Regions from separate parts of the Janthinobacterium sp. LS2A genome, predicted to be linked through region 2. Evidence: predicted binding sites of a transcription regulator. Region 2 holds the regulator's gene; each other region holds the start of a gene.
The links. The regulator sigma-54, encoded in region 2, starts transcription at its own class of promoters, with help from an activator protein. The targets are predictions, from matches to a motif close to TGGCANGNAANCTGCTTT.
Positions count from the first base shown of each region.

Region 1: a site for sigma-54 is predicted at 6,065-6,082, ahead of V3C40_RS00530 (urease accessory protein UreD). Genes of this name have one in related genera too.
Region 3: a site for sigma-54 is predicted at 2,992-3,009, ahead of adh (aldehyde dehydrogenase). Genes of this name have one in related genera too.

Region 1 covers NZ_JAZHPB010000001.1:111,035-118,738, forward strand. The annotation lists gene V3C40_RS00515 (sensor histidine kinase) at 1-1,423, shown strand, start outside; gene V3C40_RS00520 (sensor histidine kinase) at 1,420-3,585, shown strand; gene V3C40_RS00525 (two-component system response regulator) at 3,760-5,982, shown strand; gene V3C40_RS00530 (urease accessory protein UreD) at 6,113-6,979, shown strand; gene V3C40_RS00535 (urease subunit gamma) at 6,992-7,294, shown strand; gene V3C40_RS00540 (urease subunit beta) at 7,318-7,647, shown strand; gene ureC (urease subunit alpha) at 7,649-7,704, shown strand, end outside.
Region 2 covers NZ_JAZHPB010000008.1:92,095-99,798, reverse strand. The annotation lists gene rapZ (RNase adapter RapZ) at 1-113, shown strand, start outside; gene V3C40_RS21615 (enoyl-CoA hydratase/isomerase family protein) at 114-1,199, opposite strand; gene hpf (ribosome hibernation-promoting factor, HPF/YfiA family) at 1,333-1,695, opposite strand; gene V3C40_RS21605 (RNA polymerase factor sigma-54) at 1,765-3,243, opposite strand; gene lptB (LPS export ABC transporter ATP-binding protein) at 3,248-4,003, opposite strand; gene lptA (lipopolysaccharide transport periplasmic protein LptA) at 4,003-4,584, opposite strand; gene lptC (LPS export ABC transporter periplasmic protein LptC) at 4,610-5,221, opposite strand; gene V3C40_RS21585 (KdsC family phosphatase) at 5,264-5,797, opposite strand; gene V3C40_RS21580 (KpsF/GutQ family sugar-phosphate isomerase) at 5,797-6,831, opposite strand; gene V3C40_RS21575 (monovalent cation:proton antiporter family protein) at 6,916-7,704, shown strand, end outside.
Region 3 covers NZ_JAZHPB010000017.1:2,057-9,760, forward strand. The annotation lists gene V3C40_RS28060 (TonB-dependent receptor family protein) at 1-1,684, opposite strand, end outside; gene V3C40_RS28065 (beta-propeller fold lactonase family protein) at 1,887-2,843, shown strand; gene adh (aldehyde dehydrogenase) at 3,096-4,616, shown strand; gene V3C40_RS28075 (DUF779 domain-containing protein) at 4,671-5,060, shown strand; gene V3C40_RS28080 (PQQ-dependent methanol/ethanol family dehydrogenase) at 5,110-6,846, shown strand; gene V3C40_RS28085 (porin) at 7,134-7,704, shown strand, end outside.

The DNA.
Region 1 (7,704 bases), on a different contig from region 2:
GGTGGCCGTCACCGAGGCCGAATCGGCGAACCGCGCGAAAAGCGTCTTCCTCGCCAACATGAGCCACGAGTTGCGCACGCCCTTGAATTCCGTGATCGGCTTTTCGCAGATGATGGCCGATTCGAGCAGCATGTTCGAGGAAGAAAAGCATAACCTGGCCATTATCAACCGCGCCGGCCACCATTTGCTCACCTTGATCAACGACATCCTGGAATTGTCGAAAATCGAGGCGGGCCGCATGCAGCTGCAGGCGGGGCCCGTGGATTTGAATGGCTTGCTCGACGAAGTGCTCGAGATGGTGCGCATGCGTTCGAGCGACCAGGGCATCGCGCTGCGGCTCGAACGTGCTGGCGTGCCGCCGCTGGTGCGCCTCGATGGCGCCAAGCTGCGCCAGGTGCTGCTCAATTTGCTGTCGAACGCGCTCAAGTTCATCAAGCAGGGCAGCGTGACCCTGTCGCTGGCCTGCCAGGCGCAGGACGATGGGCAAGTGGCGCTGGCCTTTGCCGTGCGCGATACGGGCAGCGGCATCGCGGAAGAGGACCTGGAGCGCATCTTTGAACCGTTCGTGCAGGCCGACAGCGCCGTGGCGCAGGCCGGCACGGGACTGGGGCTGACCATTTCGCGCGAATTCGTGCGCCTGATGGGCGGCGAGCTGCGCGTCGAATCGACCCTGGGGGCTGGCTCCATGTTCCATTTCGACTTGCGCGCGCCCGGCGTACAGTGCCCGGCCGTCGCGCCGCTGGCGCCGGGCCGCGTGGCGCGCCTGCCGGCGGCCCAGCGCGGGCGCACGGTGCTGCTGGTCGACGATGACGACAACTGCCGCAAGCTGCTGACCGGCTTGCTGGAGCCGCTGGGCTTCCAGCTGCAGGAGGCGGCGGGCGGCGTGCAGGCGCAAGCCATGCTGGCGGCGCAGCGCTACGACATCGTGCTCAGCGACTGGCGCATGCCGGACATGGACGGCCTGGCGCTGACGCGCTGGCTGCGCGCGCAGCCGGCGCTGGTGCAGCCGCGCCTGGTGATCATGACCGCTTCCGCCTTCGAGGAAGAAAAGCAGGAAGCGCTGGCGGCCGGCGCCGACGGCTTCCTGCGCAAGCCGATCGAGCAGGAACACCTGTTCGCCATGCTGGAGCAGCAGCTGGGCGTGCGCTTCCAGCGCACCGGCGCCGTGCCGCCGCGCGTGCCGGTCGCGCCATTTGACTTGCAGCAGTCGCTGGGCCAGTTGGGCGCGGACGAGCGCCAGGCGCTGCTCGCATCCGTGCAAGCCCTCGATTTGCGGCGCAGCGCCATCGTGCTGGCCGGCGTGGCGACCAGCCTGCCGCAGCTGGCCGCGCACATCGCCGCCATGCTGGAACAGCATCAATACCAGCCGCTGTGCGCCTTGCTGGCGCAGCTGGCCAGCGAGCCGCAGGGCGAAGACGCATGACGCTTCACCCATCCAAGGGCGCGCGCCTGGGCGGCGTGTCCATCGTGCTGGTCGTCAGCGTGGCGCTGACCTTTGTCGTCACCGCGCTGCTGCTGGTGTTTGCCGTGCTGTTTTACCAGTCCGAACGCGAGCAGCGCTGGCAGCAGCTGCAGCGCAGCCTGTCCGTCAGCGCGGACCAGCTGGCCGTGGCCATCGAACTGCCCTTGTGGAATCTCGATGAAAAGCAGATGCAGGCCATCATGCGCAGCATGCTGGGCAAGCGCGACCTGGTGGCCAGCTCGCTGACACCGGGCATCGGCAAGGAAGCGCTGGTCCTGCGCCGCACCGCGGACGGCGCCATCGGCAGCTTTTCCTCGCTGTCCGCGGAGCCGGACTGGCTGGTGCAGCGGCGTCCCGTGACGATGGGCGGACAAGTCATCGGCAGCGTTGCCGTGTATGCGACGCCTGCCCTGCTGCATGCGCAGCTGCGGCAGCGCGCGCTGGGCATCGGCGCCATGATCGTGGCGCTCGACGTGATCCTCGTGGCCAGCATCTGGCTGCTCATGTGGTGCCTGATGCTCAAGCCCCTGAAGGCGATCGGCCAGTATGCGGCCGGCATCCAGGCGGGGCAGGGCGAAGCGTTCGGCACGCCGCCGAAAGCGTGGTTCCTGGGCGAGCTGCGCACGCTGTACCGTTCCATCCGCGACATGGTGGCGCTGCTCGACAGCCGCTACCGCGCCTTGCAGCGCAGCGAGGAACGCGTGCAGATGGCCACGGGCGCGGCCAGCATCGGCATCTGGGACTGGAACGTGATCAACGGCGCCTTGCAGTGGGACGAGCAGATGTACGCGCAGTTCAGGGCCGATGCGGACAGCGGCACGGCGCCGGCGGCGATCTGGCGCGCGGCGCTGATGCCCGACGACGTGCCGGCCGCCAAGGAGGCCCTGCGCGCTGCGCTGGGCGCCGGCCAGGCGTTCACGCACGAATACCGCATCCTGTGGCCCGATGGCGCCATCCGCTACATCAAGGTCGACGCCGTGATCTTCCGCGACGGGCAGGGCCAGCCCATGCGCCTGGTGGGGTCGAACTACGACATCACGGCGCACCGCGAGGCCGAACTGGAACTGCTGCGCCACCGCCATCACCTGGAAGAACTGGTGGCCGAGCGCACGAGCGCCCTGTCGGTGGCCGTCAGCCAGGCGCAGGCGGCGAACCGCGCCAAGAGCACCTTCCTGGCGAACATGAGCCATGAACTGCGCACGCCCTTGAATTCCGTGATCGGCTTTTCGCGCCTGATGGCCGCCTCGCCCAATATGCACGACGATGAAAAGCGCAACCTGGCCATCATCCACCGCTCCGGCAATCATTTGCTCACCCTGATCAATGAAATTCTCGAACTGTCGAAGGGCGAGGCGGGGCGCCTTCACGCGCAGACGGCCGTGGTGGCGCTGGCGCCTCTGCTGCAGGAAGTGATGGACATGCTGGGCATGCGCGCCGAGCAGCAGGGGCTGGCCCTGCGCCTCGATTGCGCGGGCCTGCCGGCGGCCGTGCTGCTCGATGCGACGCGCTTGCGCCAGGTGCTGCTGAACCTGATGTCGAACGCCGTCAAGTTTGCCGGCGGCGGCGAAGTCACCCTGCGCGTGCGCGCCGAGCGGCGCGGTGGCGATCAATGGATGCTGTCGTTCGCCGTCAGCGACACGGGCATCGGCATCGCCCCGGAAGACCAGCAGCGCATTTTCGAGCCCTTCGTGCAGGCCGACAGCGCGGGACCGAAAGATGGCACGGGCCTGGGCCTGGCCATCTCGCGCGAATTCGTGCAGCTGATGAAAGGCGAACTGACGGTGGAATCGACGCCGGGGCAGGGCGCCGTCTTCAGCTTCAGCATTCCCGCGCAGGCGGCCGAGGCGCCGCTGCAGGTGCCCGTGCCGCAGCCCGTGTCGCCGGCGCCCGAGGCGCGGCCGGCACTGCGGGCGCAAGATTTGCTGCTGTTGACCGGGGAAGAGCGCGCCGCCTTGCTGGTGGCGCTGCGCGAATTGAACCTGGCCAGGGTGGCGCAGCTGCTGGCGGCCCTGCCCGCAGTGGCGGCGCCGTTGCTGGCGCCGCTGCAAGCCATGCTTGACCAGCATCAGTACCGCCAGCTGTGCGACTTGCTGGAGAATGAAGGCGTGCTGGCGCACGCTTGAAAGTGTGGGCTGACAACATCGGATTCGCTGAAAAGAACGACTAAGTAGCGCCGATGGATGGTGCTAAATTGCAATAAAGATTATGATGATAGTACGTAGTTCATCGCAAAGAAATGTCTTGTCCAGCGTGGCAACCGACCGCCGCGCCTCATCCAAAGCTGAGAGAACTGCTACATGCATCGCGATTTTTCGGAAGTGAACTCGAAGGGCGAAGTACTGATCGTTGAAGATACGCCGGCTTCGCTGAAGCTGTTGAGCGATTTGCTGGGCGGCGCCGGCTATGCCGTGCGCCAGGCGCCGAACGGTGAACTGGCCCTGTGGACGGCCCAGGCGCGCCCGCCGGAGCTGATCCTGCTCGACGTGCGCATGCCCGGCCTCGACGGCTTTGAAGTGTGCCGCCGCCTGAAGGAGATACCGTCCCTGCGCCAGGTGCCGGTGATCTTCCTGTCGGCCCAGTACGACACGGACGACAAGGTGCGCGGCTTTGCGCTGGGCGCCGTCGACTTCATCGCCAAGCCCTTCCAGGCCGAGGAAATCCTGGCCCGCACGGACGCCCACGTGCGCCTGGCGCGGGCGCAGCTGCAACTGGCGCAGGAGCGCGCCAACCTGGAACGGCGGGTGGCCGAACGCACGGCCGAACTGGAGCAAGTGGCCAGCACCCTGGCGCGCGAAGTGCAGATCCGCCGCGCGAATGAAGAATTGCTGCGCCTGTCGGGCCAGGTCTTCGAAGCGACCCAGGACGCCATCCTGATCACCGATGCGGCCGGCGTCATCGTCACGGCCAATCCCGCCTTTACGCGCATCACCGGCTACGCGGCGCAGGAAGTGGTGGGCACGGACATCATGCGCCTGCACGCCGAATACACGGGCGAAGCGGTGCTGCTGGCCCTGCGCCAGGGCTTGCGCAGCAGCGGCTGCTGGTCGGGCGAGGTGCAGACGCGGCGCAAGAGCGGCGACACCTATCCCTGCCTGCTCAGCGTCTCCACCGTGCACGGGCCCGATGGTGCCGTCGTCAACTATATCGGCGTCTTCCTCGACATCAGCGAACGCAAGGCCGAGCAGCATCTGATCGATTTCCTTTCCTACCACGATGCGCTGACCGGTTTGCCGAACCGCGTGCTGCTGCGCGAGCGCTTCGAGCAGGCGCGCGCGAACGCCGTGCGCGACAGCCAGCAGGTGGTGCTGATGTGCCTCGACCTGGACCGTTTCAAGAATATCAACGATTCGCACGGCCAGGCCGTCGGCGACAAGGCGCTGCAAGTGGTGGCGCGTTTCCTGTCCGGCTGCGTGCGCGAAGGCGACACGGTGGTGCGCCAGGGCGGCGACGAATTCCAGATCCTGCTGCAGGACGATGCCCTGCTGGGGCGTACCCTGGGGCTGGCGCAAACCATCCTGGCCGGCCTGCGCGAGGAACTCAGCGTCGATGGCGAACGCCTGGCGCTGACGACCAGCATCGGCATCGCCATGTGCCCGGCCGACGGCGACAGCCTCGACGACGTGCTGCGCCACGCCGACACGGCCCTCGTGCGCGCCAAGGAAATGGGGCGCGACCATTACGCCTTCTTCACGGAGCGCATGGGCAGCGATATCCGCGCCCGCCTGGCGATGCAGCAGCAGCTGCGCGGCGCCATCTGCCGCGATGAATTCGAAGTGCACTACCAGCCGCAGATGTGCTTGCGCACGGGTGCCTTGCTGGGCGCGGAAGCCCTGCTGCGCTGGGATAACCCGGTGCTGGGCAAGGTGCCACCCGGCCTGTTCATCGCGCTGGCCGAGGAATACGGCTCGATCACGGCCATCGGCGAATGGGTGCTCGAAAGCGTGTGTGCGCAAATCCGCGCCTGGCACGACGCTGGCCTGGGCAGCATCAAGGTGGCCGTCAATCTGTCCGGCAAACAGTTCGCACAGGACCGCACGGTGCCGTTCGTCGAGGCGGCCTTGCGCAAATACGGCATCGCGCCCGCCTGCCTCGGCATCGAGATCACGGAAAGCACGGTGATGGGCGACCCTGACAAGGCCGTGGCAGCCCTCACGCGCCTGAAGGATATCGGCGTGGGCATTTCGCTCGACGATTTTGGCACCGGCTATTCCAGCCTCGGCTACCTGAAACGTTTTCCCATCGACGTGCTGAAGATCGACAAATCCTTCGTCGATGACGTGACCACCAGCAGCAGCGACGCGGCCATCGCCCGTTCCGTCATCTCGCTGGCGCACAACCTCGACATGCGCGTCATCGCCGAAGGCGTGGAAACGCGCGAACAGGTCGACTTCCTGACGGAACACGGCTGCGATGAAATGCAGGGCTATTTTTTCAGCCGCCCCCTGGCCGCGGAAGCCTTCACGGCCTTGCTGCGCGAACGGCGCACCCTGGCCGTGACAGTGACAGTGGCCGTGGCCTAAGCGCCGCGGTGCGGCAGATGCACCATGCCGGTGCGCCCGCCGCAGCGCGGTGCACGATTCTCACTTTTCCTTCCCCTGACGCTGGCACATATCCTGCTTAGGTAATCGCTTATTTACGCGATTGCCCCGCATGCCAGACAGCACCCGACCAGTCACGCCTTTACCAGCCAGCGCGCACGGCGCCTGGCAGGCGCACCTGCGCCTGGGCTTTGCCTTGCACGATGGCGTCAGCCGCCTCGTCGAGCGCACGCACAGCGGCCCCCTGCGCGTGCAAAAGCCCCTGTATCCTGAAGGCGACGCCGTCTGCCACGCCATCATCATCCATCCTCCCGGCGGCGTCGTGGGCGGCGACCAGCTGGCCGTCGACGCCACGGTGGGCGAGGGCGCGCACGCCTTGCTCACGTCGCCGGGCGCCGCCAAGTGGTACCGCGCCAACGGCCACGTCTCGGGCCAGCACATCGTGCTGCGCGCCGGTAGCGGCGCGGCCATCGAGTGGCTGCCACAGGAAAGCATTTTCTTCGACCAGGCGTGCGTGCGCCTGCGCCACGAAGTGGAACTGGCGCCGGACGCCAGCTACATCGGCTGCGACATCGTCTGCCTGGGCCGCAGCGCCTCGGGCGAAGTTTTCAGCACGGGCGGCATCAGCCAGCAGGTGCAGATCCGCCGTGGCGGCAAGCTGCTGTGGTGGGAGCAGGGCGTGCTGGCCGCCGGCGGCGCGCTGATGGCCAGCCCACTGGGATTGGCGGGGCACACCGTGTGCGCCACCCTGATCGCCGTCGGCGCCCCCGTTCCTGCCGCCGTGCTGGCGGCCGTGCGCGGGATCGCCGTGCCGGCCGGCGCCGCGTTTGGCGCCTCGCACATGAAATCGCTGGTGGTGGTGCGCCTGCTGTGCGGTGACAGCGAAGCGGCGCGCCGCGTCATGCTGGCCGCCTGGCAGCTGCTGCGCCCCGCCATGCTGGGACGCGACGCCGTCGTGCCCCGCATCTGGAATACTTGAAGAAGGAAGAACATGGACCTGACTCCCCGCGAAAAAGACAAGCTGCTCATTTTTACGGCCGCGCTGCTGGCCGAACGGCGCCTGGCGCGCGGCTTGAAATTGAATTATCCGGAAGCGGTGGCCCTGATCAGCGCCGCCATCATGGAAGGCGCGCGCGATGGCAAGTCGGTGGCGCAGCTGATGTCGGATGGTACCAAGATCCTCTCGCGCGCCGACGTCATGGACGGCATCGCCGAGATGATCCCCGACATCCAGGTGGAAGCGACCTTCCCCGATGGCAGCAAGCTGGTGACCGTGCACCACCCGATACCGTAGTTTTTTTTGAGAAGGAGCCCCTCATGACCCCAGGCGAATACCAATTGGAAGAAGGCGAAATCAGCTTGAATGCCGGGCGCGCCACAGCCACCGTGGTGGTGGCCAACCGGGGCGACCGGCCGATACAGGTCGGCTCGCACTTCCACTTTTTTGAAGTCAACCCGGCGCTGGCCTTCGAGCGCTGGCGCGCCTACGGCATGCGCCTGAACATCACGGCTGGCACGGCCGTGCGCTTCGAGCCGGGCCAGCAGCGCACCGTGGAACTGGTGGCGCTGGCGGGCGAGCGCAAGGTCTACGGCTTCAATGGCGAAGTGATGGGCGAACTGCAAGACACACCACCGGGAAAGGATTGAGATGGCCAGCATTCCCCGCAGCGCGTATGCCGAAATGTTCGGCCCCACCAAGGGCGA
Region 2 (7,704 bases):
TGGCCCTCGGTTGCACGGGTGGCCAGCACCGCTCCGTGTACATGGCGGAACGACTGGCGCAATACTTCGGCCCCAACGAGCGCGTGGTCTTGCGCCACCGCGAACGTAGCTAGTTAATTCAGGTGGCGCAGCGGATGCGCTGACGCCGGCCAGACCGGTGCGAAGAAACGCGCCACCATGGCAGCATCGACCTCGTACAGGCTTGATGGGTTCCAGCGCGGCGCATTGTCCTTGTCGACCACCAGCGCACGCACGCCTTCGAGCACTTCGCCATGCTCGAAATTGTGGCGCACCACCGTGCGCTCCAGACGCAGACAATCGGCCACGCCCAAGTGAGCCCCGCGCTGCAGCAATTCCAGAGTTACCGACATCATCAAAGGCGAGCGCAGGCGCATGGCCGCCAGCGCCTTGCTGGCGAACGCGCTGTCGTCCTGCGCCAGCGAGGCCATGATGGCCGCCACGGAACCCGCGCCGAAGTGACGGTCCAGCGCCACGCGCGCCGCCGCCAGCGAGGAGATACCCGCCTCGGCCTGGAACGGCGCCGCCAGCGCCTTGATGGCCACCGGCAAGGCCTCGCCCGGCGTCGATTCGAACAGGGCCAGCAGCGCCCCCATCTGCGCCTCGGGCAGGTAGACATCGGCCAGGTCCGTGTACAGGGCGTCGGCCGCGTTGATCGTCAAGCCCGTCAAGCCCAGGTACAGGCCCAGCTGGCCGGCCAGCCGGGACAGGAAATAACTGCCACCCACATCGGGGAACAAGCCAATATTAACTTCCGGCATGGCCATGCGTGTGCGGCCCGTGACGATGCGCAAGCGGTTGCCGGGTCCGGCTTGCGCCACGCCCATGCCGCCGCCCATCACCACGCCATCCATCACGGCGATATACGGTTTCGGATAGAAATGAATCACATGATTTAACGCGTATTCTTCCGTAAAGAAATCTTCCAGCAAGGCGCTGCCGCCTTGCGGCGTGGCCAGGCCCGCATCGTAGAAGAAACGGATGTCGCCGCCGGCGCACAGTGCTTTCTCGCTGCTCGAGCGGATCACGACGGCGTCCACCTGCGGATCGTCGCGCCAGGCCAGCAGGACAGCGCTCAGGGCGCGCACCATCTCCAGCGACAGGGAATTCAAGGCTTTCGCACGGTCGAGCACGATATGGCCCGTGCGGTTGCGGATGGAGGTCTGGACGAAGTCGTTCATGGCAGGCGTGAAAGAAGTGAAAGTACAAACATTCTAGCGCCTGCGCGGGGAACATTGCGTTCAAAAGGTCCAGGCGCAAAAAAGGGCGCAATGTGCGCCCTTAGTTGATCACAACTGCTGGAAGCGGGTGGCCTTAAACGGCGACGACGGCGTCTTCCTCGGAGTTGTCTGGCAGATGCTTGATCGCCTCTTTACCGTGCCCTTGCACTTTGGTTTTGTATTTCATCACTTGCCTATCGAGCTTGTCGATCAGGGCATCGATCGCGGCATACAGGTCTTGTGCCAGGCTTTCCACATAGACGGTTTTGCCACTTAAACGCAGGTTGACTTCGGCCTTTTGACGTTTTTCTTTCTCTTTGAGGTTATCCACGGTCAGAATCACGGCGATATCGATAACTTGATCGAAATGACGTTTCACGCGTTCCAGCTTCGTTTGTACGTATTCACGGATGGCTGGTGTCACTTCGAGATGATGTCCGCTGATGGTGAGATTCATACACACTCCTAAAGATGATCGGGTTCGTGCGGTCCATCCTATCCGGCCCGCAGAGGAACCGAAAAAAACTTACAAACACTTACGCAGGCTCACTGGCGGAATTTTCAACGCTTCCCGGTATTTGGCAACAGTACGTCGCGCAATCACCATGCCTTGTTCCCCCAGCATGTCCGCAATCTTACTGTCGGATAAAGGATTTTTAGGGTCTTCTGCTCCTGTCAGTTGCACGATCAATGCCCGTATCGCCGTCGATGACGCTTCGCCCCCCGCTTCGGTGGCGACGTGGCTACCAAAGAAATATTTCAACTCGAACATGCCGTGCGGGGTCAGCATGTACTTTTGAGTTGTTACCCGCGAGATAGTACTCTCGTGTAAACCCAGTGTATCAGCTATTTCACGGAGCACAAGGGGGCGCATGGCAACGGCCCCATGCGAGAAAAAGTTCTTTTGTCTTTCTACTATCGCCTGTGCCACGCGCAAAATCGTGTCGAAACGCTGGCGCATATTCTTGATCAGCCACTTGGCTTCCTGCAACTGTGCGCCCATGGCGCCCTCGCCCTTGCCCTGCTTGAGCAAGTTGGCATACATGGCGTTGATGCGCAGGCGCGGCATGACGTCGTTGTTCAGGGTCACTTGCCAGCCATTGCGCGCGCGCTTGACGACGACGTCGGGCACCACATAATCGGACACGTCCGAGGCGAACACGGCGCCCGGATGCGGATTGCACTGGCGAATCACCGTCTGCGCTTCGCGCAAGTCTTCATCGTCGCAATCAAGGGCTTTTTTCAGCTTGTTGAAATCGCGCTGGGCAAACCAGGCCAGGTGCTTTTCCACGATGACGAGGGCCATGCGCCGCGTCACCATGGCGATGTGCGGCAAGCGCTTGATCTGCAGCGCCAGGCATTCGGACGCATTGCGCGCGCCCACGCCGGGCGGATCGAAACTTTGCAGCAGCGACAAGGCCGTGCGCATCTCGTCGGCGTCGATTTCCAGCTCTTCCGGCAGGCGCGCCAGGATGTCGTCGAGCGACTCTTCCAGGTAGCCATTGTCGTCGAGCGCGTCGATGATCAGCTCGACCAGCGCACGGTCGCGCAACTCAAGCACCGTCACGCGCATCTGCTCCATCAGGTGTTCGCGCAGGGTGCAGTGATGGGCCTCGAGTTGCGGGCGGGAATCTTCGTCGTCGGGCGCCTTGCCCCGGCTCGCCTCGCTCCAGTCGCTGTCGCCGCCATCCGCGGCGGCCGGGCCCTCACCCGCCTCGCCGTCAAAGGTTTCCGCTTCGGCCGGCGCGGCAGGCGCCTCCTGGCCTGGCGGCTGGGGCGGCGCTTCGGCCGGCGCGGCCGTGGAACTCAAGGCCCCGTCGGACAGCAGGCGCAGCGAACGGTCGAGCGGATCGTCGAGGCGCTCGAGCAGGGGATTGTCCGTCAACAGTTGCTCGAGTTCCTGGTGCAATTCCAGGGTCGACAATTGCAACAGGCGTATCGATTGCTGCAACTGCGGCGTCAGTGCCAGGTGCTGCGAAGTGCGCAGCTGCAATGATTGTTTCATTGGCTTACATGCGGAAGTGTTCGCCCAGATAGACCCGGCGTACCGACTCGTTCGCGATGATGTCGTCGGGGCGTCCCGACGCCAGTACCGAGCCCTGGTTGATGATGTAGGCACGGTCGCAAATACCCAGCGTCTCGCGCACATTATGATCGGTGATCAGCACGCCGATATTGCGCTCCTTCAAGAAGCGCACGATGCGCTGGATCTCGATCACGGCGATCGGATCGACGCCGGCGAACGGCTCGTCGAGCAGCACGAAACGGGGATCGGTGGCCAGCGCGCGGGCGATTTCCACGCGGCGGCGCTCGCCGCCCGACAGGGACAAGGCCTGGTTCTCGCGCAACTTTTCAATCTGCAAATCGGCCAGCAGTTTATCCAGGCGCTCCTCGATCTCGGCCTTCTTCAAAGGACGGCCTTCGACGGTCTGGATTTCCAGCACGGCGCGGATATTGTCTTCCACCGTCAGCTTGCGGAAGACGGACGCTTCCTGCGGCAGATAGGACAAGCCCATCTGCGCGCGGCGGTGGATCGGCAGGCTGGAAATGTCCACGCCGCTGATGTCGATGCTGCCGCCGTCCGACGGCACCAGGCCGACGATCATGTAGAACGAGGTGGTCTTGCCGGCGCCGTTCGGGCCCAGCAAACCCACCACTTCGCCGCATTCGACTTGCAGCGAGACATCATGCACGACTTGCCGCTTGCCATAGGTTTTTTGCAGACCGCGAACGATCAGGGTGCTGCCGCAACGAGTATTGTCCATTATTTCTTTCCTGGCACAGGCGTGGCCGGCGCTTTCTCCGCTTCCGGCGCCTTGGTCTTCGGCTGGATCACCATGCGCACGCTGCCGCCATCGGAAGTGCTGGTGCCGCTGTCGGAATTTTCCATCTTGAATACTTCCTTGCGGCTGTCATACGAGATGAAGGCGCCATTGGCCACGTCGGTTACTTTCGTGCCTTCCAGACGCGTCAGCTTGGCCTTGGAAAACAGTTTCACCACTTCCGTCTTGTTGTCGTATTCCACGCGCTCCGCTTCGCCTTCGACCCACAGGTCGCCCGCGCCATCGCGCTTCTGGCGGAACGTGGCCAGCTTGCCGGGATCGGCCCAGAAGGTGATGAACTGGTAGCCTTGCGGGTCTTCCGTGATCAATGCCCGGCCCGCCTTCATGGTCAGGGTGCCCTTGACCAGCACGACGTCGCCCGTCAGGGTACGCACCTGCTTGACGTCATCGACGTGGCCGCTGCGTGCCGTGATGACGGCTTCCTTCTCGGAATCGGCTTTCTCGGCATGCGCCACGCCCATGATGGCCAGCGAAAATACGGTCAACAGCAAGATGTTCTTCATAGTATGGTTTCCTTGTTTCATTCTGTCATTTTGCCGCCGCGGCAGGGCGCGGTTTCGGCGGGAGGACCATGCGCAGCGCATTCTGCACTTCCACCACGCCCGTGGCGTTATTGGCTTTCATGCCGATGCCATTGAGGCGCGAAGTCCCCGTCAGGATATCGACAGGCACGTCCGTTTCCATTCTTTCCTCGTCCGGAAACACCGTCAGCGCTTCCGTCCTGACCGTCAGGTTCTGCGCCTTCGGACTGGCCGCGCGGTCGATCACGACCTTGCGGTGCAGTTGCAGCCGGGTATTGTCCTGGTCGATATGCGCCAGTTCCGCATTCATGTTCAACGGCGGCATGCCGGGCGTGAGCTTGCGCACGAAGGGCTGGTCGATATCGGACGAATCGTCGGCCGGATAATGCGTGAGCTTGGTGCCCGACACGATATAGCTGGGCTTACCCGTCAAATCCATGCGCACCAGGCTGAAATTGGTGATGAAATAATCGGGCTCATCCAGATGCTTGCTGGCCTTGATGTCCTGGCTGTTCTTGTTCATCACTTCGAGCAGCCAAAAGCTGGCCAGCGCGACAACAACCGCACCCAGCAAGGTAAAAATCGTGCGCCAGCGATGGGCGCCTCCTGGCTTACGCATAGGATTTCACTCTTTCCAATATCACTGGCGGCAAGGTGCGCCTCACTCCAGGAACGGCGCCATGACGCGCGCATAGTTGTCCTGCGCGCGCAGCAGGAATTCGCAGATCTCGCGCACCGCGCCGCGGCCGCCGCCGGCCTGCGTCACATGGTGCGCCAGGTCCAGCGCTTCCGGACGCCCGCCCGGCACACTGACGGCGAAACCGACGCGTTTCAGGATGGGCGCATCGATGACGTCGTCGCCGATATAGCCGCATTGCTCTTCCGTCAAGCCCGTCAGCGCCAGCAGTTCGCGAAACGGCGTCAGCTTGTCGTGGCCGCCCTGGTGCACATGGGTAATGCCCAGGTCTTGCGCGCGGCGTGCCGTAATGGCCGAGCGGCGCGCGCTGATAATGGCCGTCTGCACGCCCGATTCCTGCAACAGCTTGATGCCCAGGCCATCATACACATTAAACGTTTTCATCATCTCGCCATCGGGGCCGAAATGCAGGCTGCCGTCGGTGAGCACGCCATCGACGTCAAAGATCATCAGTTTGACCTTGGCCGCACGTGCCAGGTTGTCCGCTACGCTGTCCATCAGATCACCTTCGCTTGCGTCAGGTCATGGATATGCAGCGCGCCCACCAGCTTGCCGTCGGCATCGACGACCAGCATCTGGTTGATGCGGAACTGCTCCATCACGGCCACGGCATCGACGGCCAGGCGTTCGGGCGCGATGCTGCGCGGCTGCGCATGCATGACGTCGCGGATCGCCACTTGCGTGAAATCCTGCACGCGCTCGAACATGCGGCGCAAGTCGCCATCCGTAAACACGCCCACGGGGCGGTTGTCCGCGTCGACGACGGCCGTCATGCCCATGCCCTTCTTCGTCATTTCTTCCAGCGCCTGCAGCAGGGATGCCTCTACCGGCACTTTCGGCACCCTTTCGCCGCTGCGCATGACGTCATGCACATGCGTGAGCAGGCGGCGACCCAGGGCGCCGCCAGGGTGCGAGCGGGCGAAATCTTCTTCCTTGAAGCCGCGCAAGTCGAGCAAGGCCACGGCGATCGCGTCGCCCAGGGCCAGGGTGACGGTGGTGCTGGCCGTCGGCGCCAGGTTCAGTGGGCAGGCTTCTTTCTCAACAGAAATATCCAGGTGCACATCGGCCAGCTGGGCCAGGCTGGAATTCGGTTTGCCCGTCATGGAAATCAGTACGCCGCCCATGCGCTTGACGACAGGCATGATGGCCATCAGTTCGGACGACTCGCCCGAGTACGATATGGCAATAAAAGCATCGTCCGAGGTGACCATGCCCAGGTCGCCATGGGCCGCTTCGGCCGGATGCACGAACAGGGCCGGCGTGCCGGTGGAAGCGAGGGTGGCGGCAATCTTGCGCGCGATATGGCCGGACTTGCCGATGCCGGAGACGACGACTCTTCCTTTGCATTGCAGCAACAGCGCCACGGCGCGGCCCACGCTGTCGTCCGTGGCCAGGCGCGCGTGCAGCGCAACGATGGCGTCGGACTCGATCTGCAAGGTGGTGCGGGCCAGCGCGACAGCGCGCTCGGTCGTCGCTTGCATGTCAATTCGATCAAAAGCTTTCAGCATTGTTTTTTCATGGGTTACACTCATGCCCAAAGTATAAACGAATTAGGAAAGCAAAAAACTTGCCAGTCACAACAAACAACGATTTCCATTGACCGTACCGGGCAACCCATGTTTTCCTCGCTTGAACTGACCCTGATGTTACTCGGCAGCGCCGTGCTGGGCGTGGTCGCTTTCAGAATGTTGCATTTGCCGCCCATGCTGGGCTACCTGGCCGTTGGCATCGTCATTGGCCCCCATGCGCTGGGCCTGGCGGCCGAAAACGAGGCCAGCCATACGCTGGCCGAGTTCGGCGTCGTCTTCCTGATGTTTTCCATCGGGCTCGAGTTTTCTCTGCCCAAGTTCCTCGCCATGCGGCGCATCGTCTTCGGCCTCGGCATGGCGCAGGTGGTCACCACCATCATCGCCACCGTCGTCTTCGGCTGGTTCGTCGGGCGCTACCTGTCCGCCTACATCCACCTGAGCTGGCAAGCCGCGTTCGCCCTGGGCGGCGCGCTGGCCATGTCGTCGACAGCCATCGTCTCGAAAATGCTCACGGAGCGGCTCGAGCTCGAAAGCGAACACGGCCGCAAGATCATCGGCATTTTACTGTTCCAGGATCTGGCCGTCGTGCCGCTGCTGATCCTGATCCCCGCCCTCACGCGCGATTCGGACAACCTGGCCGAAACCCTGGCCTGGGCCGGCGGCAAGGCCCTGGTCGTACTGATCTTGCTGCTGTTCATCGGCCAGAAGATGGTGCGCGGCTGGCTGACCATCGTTGCCAAGCGCCGCTCGCAAGAATTGTTCATGCTCAACCTGCTCTTGATTACCCTGGGCGCGGCGTGGATCACGGAACGGGCCGGGCTGTCGCTGGCCCTGGGCGCATTTGTTGCCGGCATGCTCATTTCCGAGACGGAATTC
Region 3 (7,704 bases), on a different contig from region 2:
CTTGGCGCAAGGTTTTACCTGCATTGCGATAGCTGGTGCGCCCGCCGCTGGACTTGTCGACCACCAATTCGTCGTTGGTCTTGATCTGGAACACGGCCGCGTTTACGTGGGTGTTGTTGGCGATTCTCGCCTTGATGCCTGCTTCCAGGTTGGTGCTGGTGGCCGGTTTTAGCTGGTAATTGAAGCCGCCGCCCGTGCCCGAGTAAAACAGTTCATTCAAGGTAGGCGCCTCAAAACCGCGCGCGGCGCTGGCGTACACGTTGACGCTCGGCGTCAGTTTATACAGCAGACCCAGCACCGGTGTCGTGTGGCTGAATTCGAGGCTGCCGCTGTCGTTCCCATTGCTGAGATAGTGGTCGTCGACCGCCACTTTCATCTTGCTGTAGCGCACACCTGCGCTCAGCAGCCATGGGCCGCTTTGCCATTCCGTCTGGATATAGGGATCGAGGCTGGAGACGACATTCTGCTCGTCGCGGCGCAGCTTGCCTTTCACGCCAAACGTGTTGCCGATGTAATTTTCATAGCCGGTGCGGTCATCGCTGGAGCGGCCGTAATCGATGCCGATGGTGGTGCTCAGCTTGCCGCCGGCCAACTGGTTCACGTGCAGCCAGTTGGTATCGATGCCGTAGAACTCACGCTGGAAGTCAACCACGCCGCCTGAATGGCTAGGCGGCGCCTGGAAGCCTTTGGTAAAAGCCTGGTACTGGATCACCTCGCGGTTGCCGCCATACACCATCACATGCAGGCGGTCGTCGCCGAACGACTGTTCATAGGTGGCGCCGATTTGCTGGTGGTCGATGCTCTTGCGCGTGTTGTAGCGCTCGGCCAGGGTGCGCTTCGGGTTTTGCGTGTCGCTCGCATCGGTTTCGCCAGCGCGCGGGTCGCGGGCAAACGTGGCCCAGGTGGCGCCCAGCGGATCTTGCGTGTTGCCTTGGTGCAGGCTGTTGGCAACGATGGTCAGCTTGCTGTCCGCATTGGGCTTGACGGTGATCTTGCCGAACGCCTGTTCGCGCGTGGCGGCGCTGTGGTCGCGGAAACCGTCCGTGCGGAAGCGCGAGCCGTCGAGCACGTAGCCGATGCCGCCTGCCTGGCCTTGCGCCGTCAAGTCCACTTTGTTGGTGCCGTAGCTGCCGCCCACCACATTTAATTCGACGGATGGAGGATTTTGCCCATCCTTGGAAAACAGCTGGATCACGCCGCCCGAGTGGTTGCCGTAGATGGCAGAAAACGGTCCGCGCAGCACTTCGATGCGCTCGGCCGTATCGAGGTTGAAGGTGGCGGCCTGGCCTTGGCCGTCGGGCATGCTGGCAGGAATGCCATCGCTGATCAGTTTGACGCCGCGCACGCCAAAGGCCGAGCGTGCGCCGAAGCCGCGCGACGAGATTTGCAAGTCTTGCGCATAGTTCTGGCGGTTTTGCACGACCAGGCCCGGCACGGCGGCCAGCGCTTCTGACGCGTTGACGCGGATTTGGCCATCCTGGATGCGGGCGCTGTCGACGACGTCGATCGAGGCCGGCACTTCCTGGCTGGGATGGGCGATGCGGCTGCCGCTGACGACCACCGTATCCATCAGTTGCCCGTTGGCCGGGGCAGCTGCCTCGGCGGCAAAGACGTGGGGGGCGAGGGTAGCGCTGCCGGCGACAAACAAGCTGGCGATGGTGTTCAGGCGGAAACGGTGCTGCATGCGGATTCTCCAATGTGAATAAAGCCTGCTTGGTCGCGTGCGCGGCGCAGGTCTGCATCTGTGTATCAAGCAATATGCCTGCCATGTCTCCATTGGTGGGCTGAAATTATACGCGTGTCAGTGGCACGGCGTTTGCATACAGCAATTATCAGATGCGCCGATGCCGCGCGCTTTTCCTGTGTTTTGCCATCGAAAGGTGATTATGCCCAACTTCTTCTCGCGCTTGCGCCAGGTGTGCTGGCTGCTGCCAGCGCTTGCCTGCACCTCCCTCCAGGCCGCTCCATTTGCTTATGTTCCCAATGAAAAATCGGGCACCTTGAGTGTGATCAACACGGCGACCGATCAGGTCGTGCGCCAGATTGCAGCCGGCAAGCGTCCGCGCGGCATCGCCGCCGACCCCACCGGGCGGCAATTGTTTGTCACGGATGCGGCCAGCAGCGCCTTGCTGCTGATCGATAACGCTGGCGGCGCCCCCCTGCGCACGGTGGCGCTGGGCAAGTCGCCCGAAGGCGTCAGCGCTTCGCAAGACGGTCATTACGTGGCCGTGGCCGTCGAGGAAAACAATAGCGTGGCCTTGCTCGATGGGCAGACGGGCGTCTTGCTCGCCGATATCAAGGTGCATGGACGCAATCCGGAACATGCCGTTTTCAGCCCCGATGGGCGCTGGCTGCTGGTCAGCGCGGAAGAGGCCGAACAAGTTGATGTCATCGATGTGGTGCAACGCCGCCAGGTGGCGTCCATCGCCGTGGGATTGCGCCCGCGCGGCATCGGTTTCAGTCCGGACTCGGGCCGCGCCTACGTGGCGTGCGAACTGGTCAATGCCGTCTACGTCATCGACATGGCCGCGCGCAAGGCCATCGCCACCATTCCCGCTGGCAAGAATGCAAACGGCATCGTGGTCCATCCCAGCGGCAAGCAGGTGTATGTCTCGAACGGTATCGATGGCACGGTGATGGTGATCGACACGGCCAGCAACGAGGTCACGGCCACCATTCCCGTCGGCAAGCGCCCGTGGAACATGGCCATCACGCCCGATGGCGCCAAGCTGTACGTGGCCAATGGCCGTTCGAACAGCGTTTCCGTCATCGACACGGCCAGCGCGCGCAAGGTGGCCGATATTGCTGTAGGTGAATTGCCATGGGGCGTGGTGATTCGTTAATGGCACAGGAACAGGTGTTCCAGTCTGGTACACCTGTTCCATTGTGCAGCGGCTCAAGCCCGGGCATGCGCTGAAAAGCACACCGGTATTGACGCTAGGCCCTTGTAACAAGGGTAAAAGCGGCTAAGTTTGTAGTGGGATGCCGAGCTGGCACGGCATTTGCGGAAGACTCCGTGTACTCACCCCATCTGTACCAGGACGTTTGATTTTAATTACAGCAATTCCATTCTAATTAACCCGATAGAGGACGACATGAATCTCGCAGACATCAGCAAACTGGGCGTAGCCAATCCCTTCAAACAACGCTATGACAATTACATCGGCGGCAAATTCGTTGCCCCGGTAAAAGGTGAATACTTTCCTAACATCACACCGATCACGGGCTTGCCATTTTGCGAAATCGCCCGTTCCACGGCGGAAGATGTCGAGCTGGCCTTGGACGCCGCCCATGCCGCCAAGGATGCCTGGGGCAAGACGTCGCCTGCCGAGCGCGCCAATATCCTGAACCGCATCGCCGACCGCATCGAACAGAACCTGAGCCTGATCGCCACGGCGGAAACCATCGACAATGGCAAGCCGATCCGCGAAACGATGAACGCCGACATCCCGCTGGCCATCGACCATTTCCGTTATTTCGCCGGCTGCATCCGCGCGCAAGAAGGTTCCGTCGCGCAAATCGATGCGGAAACCTATGCCTACCACTACCACGAGCCGCTCGGCGTCGTGGGCCAGATCATTCCGTGGAATTTCCCGATTCTGATGGCTGTGTGGAAACTGGCGCCAGCGCTGGCCGCCGGCAATTGCGTCGTGCTCAAACCGGCCGAGCAGACGCCGGCTTCCATCATGGTGTTGATCGAGCTGATCGGCGATTTGCTGCCGCCGGGCGTGCTGAACATCATCAATGGTTTCGGCCTGGAAGCGGGCAAGCCGCTGGCGTCGAGCAAGCGCATCGCCAAGATCGCCTTCACGGGCGAAACGGGCACGGGCCGCCTGATCATGGGCTATGCCGCGCAAAACCTGATTCCCGTCACCCTGGAGCTGGGCGGCAAGTCGCCGAACATCTTCTTTGAAGACGTGATGGATGCCGACGATGATTATTTCGACAAGTGCCTGGAAGGTTTTGCCATGTTCGCGCTGAACCAGGGCGAAGTCTGCACCTGCCCATCGCGCGTGCTGATCCAGGAATCGATCTACGAAAAATTCATCGAACGTGCCTTGAAGCGCGTGGCCGCCATCAAGCAGGGCAATCCGCTCGACTCGTCCACCATGATCGGCGCGCAGGCGTCGCAGGAGCAGCTGGAAAAAATCCTGTCCTATCTCGACATCGGCCGCCAGGAAGGCGCCGAAGTGCTGGCCGGCGGCGAGCGCAACACGCAGGCGGGCGATCTGGAAGGCGGCTACTACGTGCGTCCGACCGTGTTCAAGGGTAATAACAAGATGCGCATCTTCCAAGAAGAGATTTTTGGACCGGTCGTGTCCGTGACCACTTTCAAGGATGAGGCCGACGCGCTGGCGATTGCCAACGATACCTTGTACGGCCTGGGCGCCGGCTTGTGGACGCGCGACGGTTCGCGCGCCTTCCGCATGGGACGCGCCATCCAGGCGGGCCGCGTGTGGACCAATTGCTACCACCTGTATCCGGCCCACGCCGCGTTCGGCGGCTACAAGCAATCGGGTATCGGCCGCGAAAACCACAAGATGATGCTCGATCACTACCAGCAAACGAAGAACTTGCTGGTCAGCTATAGCCCGAAAGCGCTGGGCTTCTTCTAAACCGGTACACGCGCCGCGCCTGTCGTCCAGGCGCGGCGCGCAGAAAGGGATGCCATGAGTGCAGCAATTGCCCGGGTGGTCGCCACCGATGCGGCGCTGGAAATGATGGACAAGTTGCGCCAGCGTCACGGCCCGCTGATGTTTTTCCAGTCGGGCGGTTGCTGCGACGGCAGCGCGCCCATGTGCTATGCGCTGGGCGAGTTCGATGTCAGCGACACCGACATCTATCTCGGCAATTTGAATGGCACACCGTTCTACATGGGACTCGAGCAATTCGAGTACTGGGAGCATACCCAGTTGATTATCGATGTGGTTGATGGCAATGGCGGCATGTTTTCACTCGACAACGGCACGGGCAAGCGCTTTTTGACGCGCTCGCGCCTGTTCACCGATGAAGAGTGCGCCTTGCTGCATGCCCAGCCGCATGAACACCGCAAGACTTGACACACACATACTAATAAAACAGAGGGAGATGATTGTGCAGAAAAAAATCATGGGGATACTCGTCGGTTTGGGTTTGGCATCGCTGGCCCAGGCGGCCGACGTGGGCAATGTCACCAATGCCATGCTCGACAGCACGGCGAAGAATCCGGCCAGCGTCCTGTCGTTTGGCATGGGCACGCAGGGCCAGCGCTATTCGCCGTTGACGCAGATCAATGACAAGACCGTGGCCAAGCTGGTGCCGGCCTGGTCGTTCTCGTTTGGCGGCGAAAAACAGCGTGGCCAGGAATCGCAGCCGCTGATTCATAACGGCAAGATGTTCGTCACGGCATCGTATTCGCGCATCTTTGCTGTCGACTTGAAAACGGGCGCCAAGCTGTGGAAATATGAGCATCGCTTGCCAGATGGCATCATGCCCTGCTGCGACGTGGTCAACCGTGGTGCGGCCCTGTACGGCAACCTGGTGATTTTCGGCACGCTCGACGCCTACCTCGTGGCGCTGGACCAGAATACGGGCAAGATCGTCTGGAAAGAAAAAGTCGACGATTATGCGGCCGGCTACTCGATGACGGCCGCGCCGCTGATCGCCGAAGGATTGCTGCTGACGGGCGTGTCAGGCGGTGAATTCGGCATCGTGGGCCGGGTCGAAGCGCGTAACCCGATGACGGGCGACCTCGTGTGGAGCCGTCCTACGGTAGAGGGCCATATGGGCCACCGCTACGACAAGGATGGCAAGGCGATCGATAACGGCGTGTCCGGTACCGCGAACAAGACGTGGCCCGGCGACCTGTGGAAAACGGGCGGCGCCTCGACGTGGATGGGTGGTACCTATGATCCGCAAACCAAGCTCGCCTACTTTGGCACGGGCAACCCGGCGCCATGGAACAGCCACTTGCGTCCCGGCGACAATCTGTACTCGTCGTCCACCGTGGCGCTGGACGTGAAAACGGGCCAGATCAAGTGGGCGTATCAAAACACGCCGAACGACGCCTGGGATTTCGACGGCGCCAACGAATTCGTCACTTTCGACATGGATGGCAAGCGCTACGGCGGCAAGGCCGACCGCAACGGTTTCTTCTATGTGATCGACGCCAATACGGGCAAGTTGCAGAACGCCTTCCCGTTTGTGAAGAAAATCACATGGGCCAGCAGCATCGACCTGAAGACGGGCCGGCCCAACTTCATCGCCGCCGGCCGCCCCGGCGACCCGACCAAGGGAGAGGAAGGCAAGAAGGGCACGACCGTATTTGCCGCACCGGCTTTCCTCGGCGCAAAAAATCAGATGCCGATGGCGTACTCGCCGCAAACCAAGCTGTTCTATGTGCCGGCGAACGAATGGGGCATGGATATCTGGAACGAGCCGATCAGCTACAAGAAGGGCGGCGCCTTCCTCGGTGCCGGTTTCACCATCAAGCCCTTGTTTGATGACTATATCGGCGCCATGCGCGCCGTCGATCCGAAGACTGGCAAGATCGTCTGGGAAATCAAGAATAACGCGCCGCTGTGGGGCGGCGTGATGAGCACGGCCGGTAACTTGGTGTTCTACGGCACGCCAGAAGGCTTCCTGAAAGCCGTCGATGCGAAGACGGGCAAGGAGCTGTGGAAATTCCAGACGGGCTCCGGCGTCGTGGCGCCGCCCGTCACGTGGCAGGATGGCGACACGCAATATGTGGCCGTCGTATCAGGCTGGGGTGGCGCGGTGCCGCTGTGGGGCGGCGAAGTGGCGAAGAAGGTCAACTTCCTGGAACAGGGCGGTTCCGTGTGGGTCTTCAAGCTGGCATCGAAGTAACGGGGTGAAGCACCCGGGCCACACGGATGGGTGTCTCCCTGTCCGCCGGGTGCTTTCTTTTTGCTGACGGCCCAGGCCGTCAGTTTTTTGTTTACCTGAATGGCCGATACGCATACTTGCGGTCAAAAAATGAACACTGTCAGTGGCGATTGATCCGCCGCTGCACACGTTCAATACGCTTTTTTTCTTTCTCCCTCTGAGGCTTGCTGGGCACGCTTATTGCCAAAGCTTGAGGTACATCAATCACTGGTGTGCACACTAAAAACAGAGAAGAAAGAGGAGAAGAAATGAACACATGGATCAAGCTGGGGAGCCTCGGTGTCATGACAATCGCAGCGGTGGGACAGGCGCAAGCCGTCGATATCAAGGCTGGCGACTGGACCGTGTCGGTGGGCGGCATCGTCAACGCCTACTACACGCAAGTGTCGTGTTCGGGCGATGCGGTGGGCGGGCTGGCGCTGGGCGGCCAGGCGCTCGGTTGCGGCGGAGAGAAGGACCGCACCACCATCGGCAACGGCTTGCTGCCCAACGGCTTGATCACCTCGGCGAGCTCGAAGCTGGGCGAGTACGACGTGAAAGCCTTGATCGGCATCTACAACTCGACGGCCACGGACAGCGCCATCAGCCAGAACAGCGTGGTCGACGTGCGCCAAGCCTTCTTCACGTTTGGCAATGAGCAGATGGGCACCTTCAAGCTGGGCCGCGACTATGGCATCTTCGGCGCGAACGCGATTTTGTCCGACATGACCTTGCTGGGCTCGGGTGCGCCGGTGCAGGCGACGCAGCGGGGCCGCGTGACCCTCGGTCATATCGGCGCCGGCTATACCTATCTGGGCAACTATGGCCAGATCATGTACA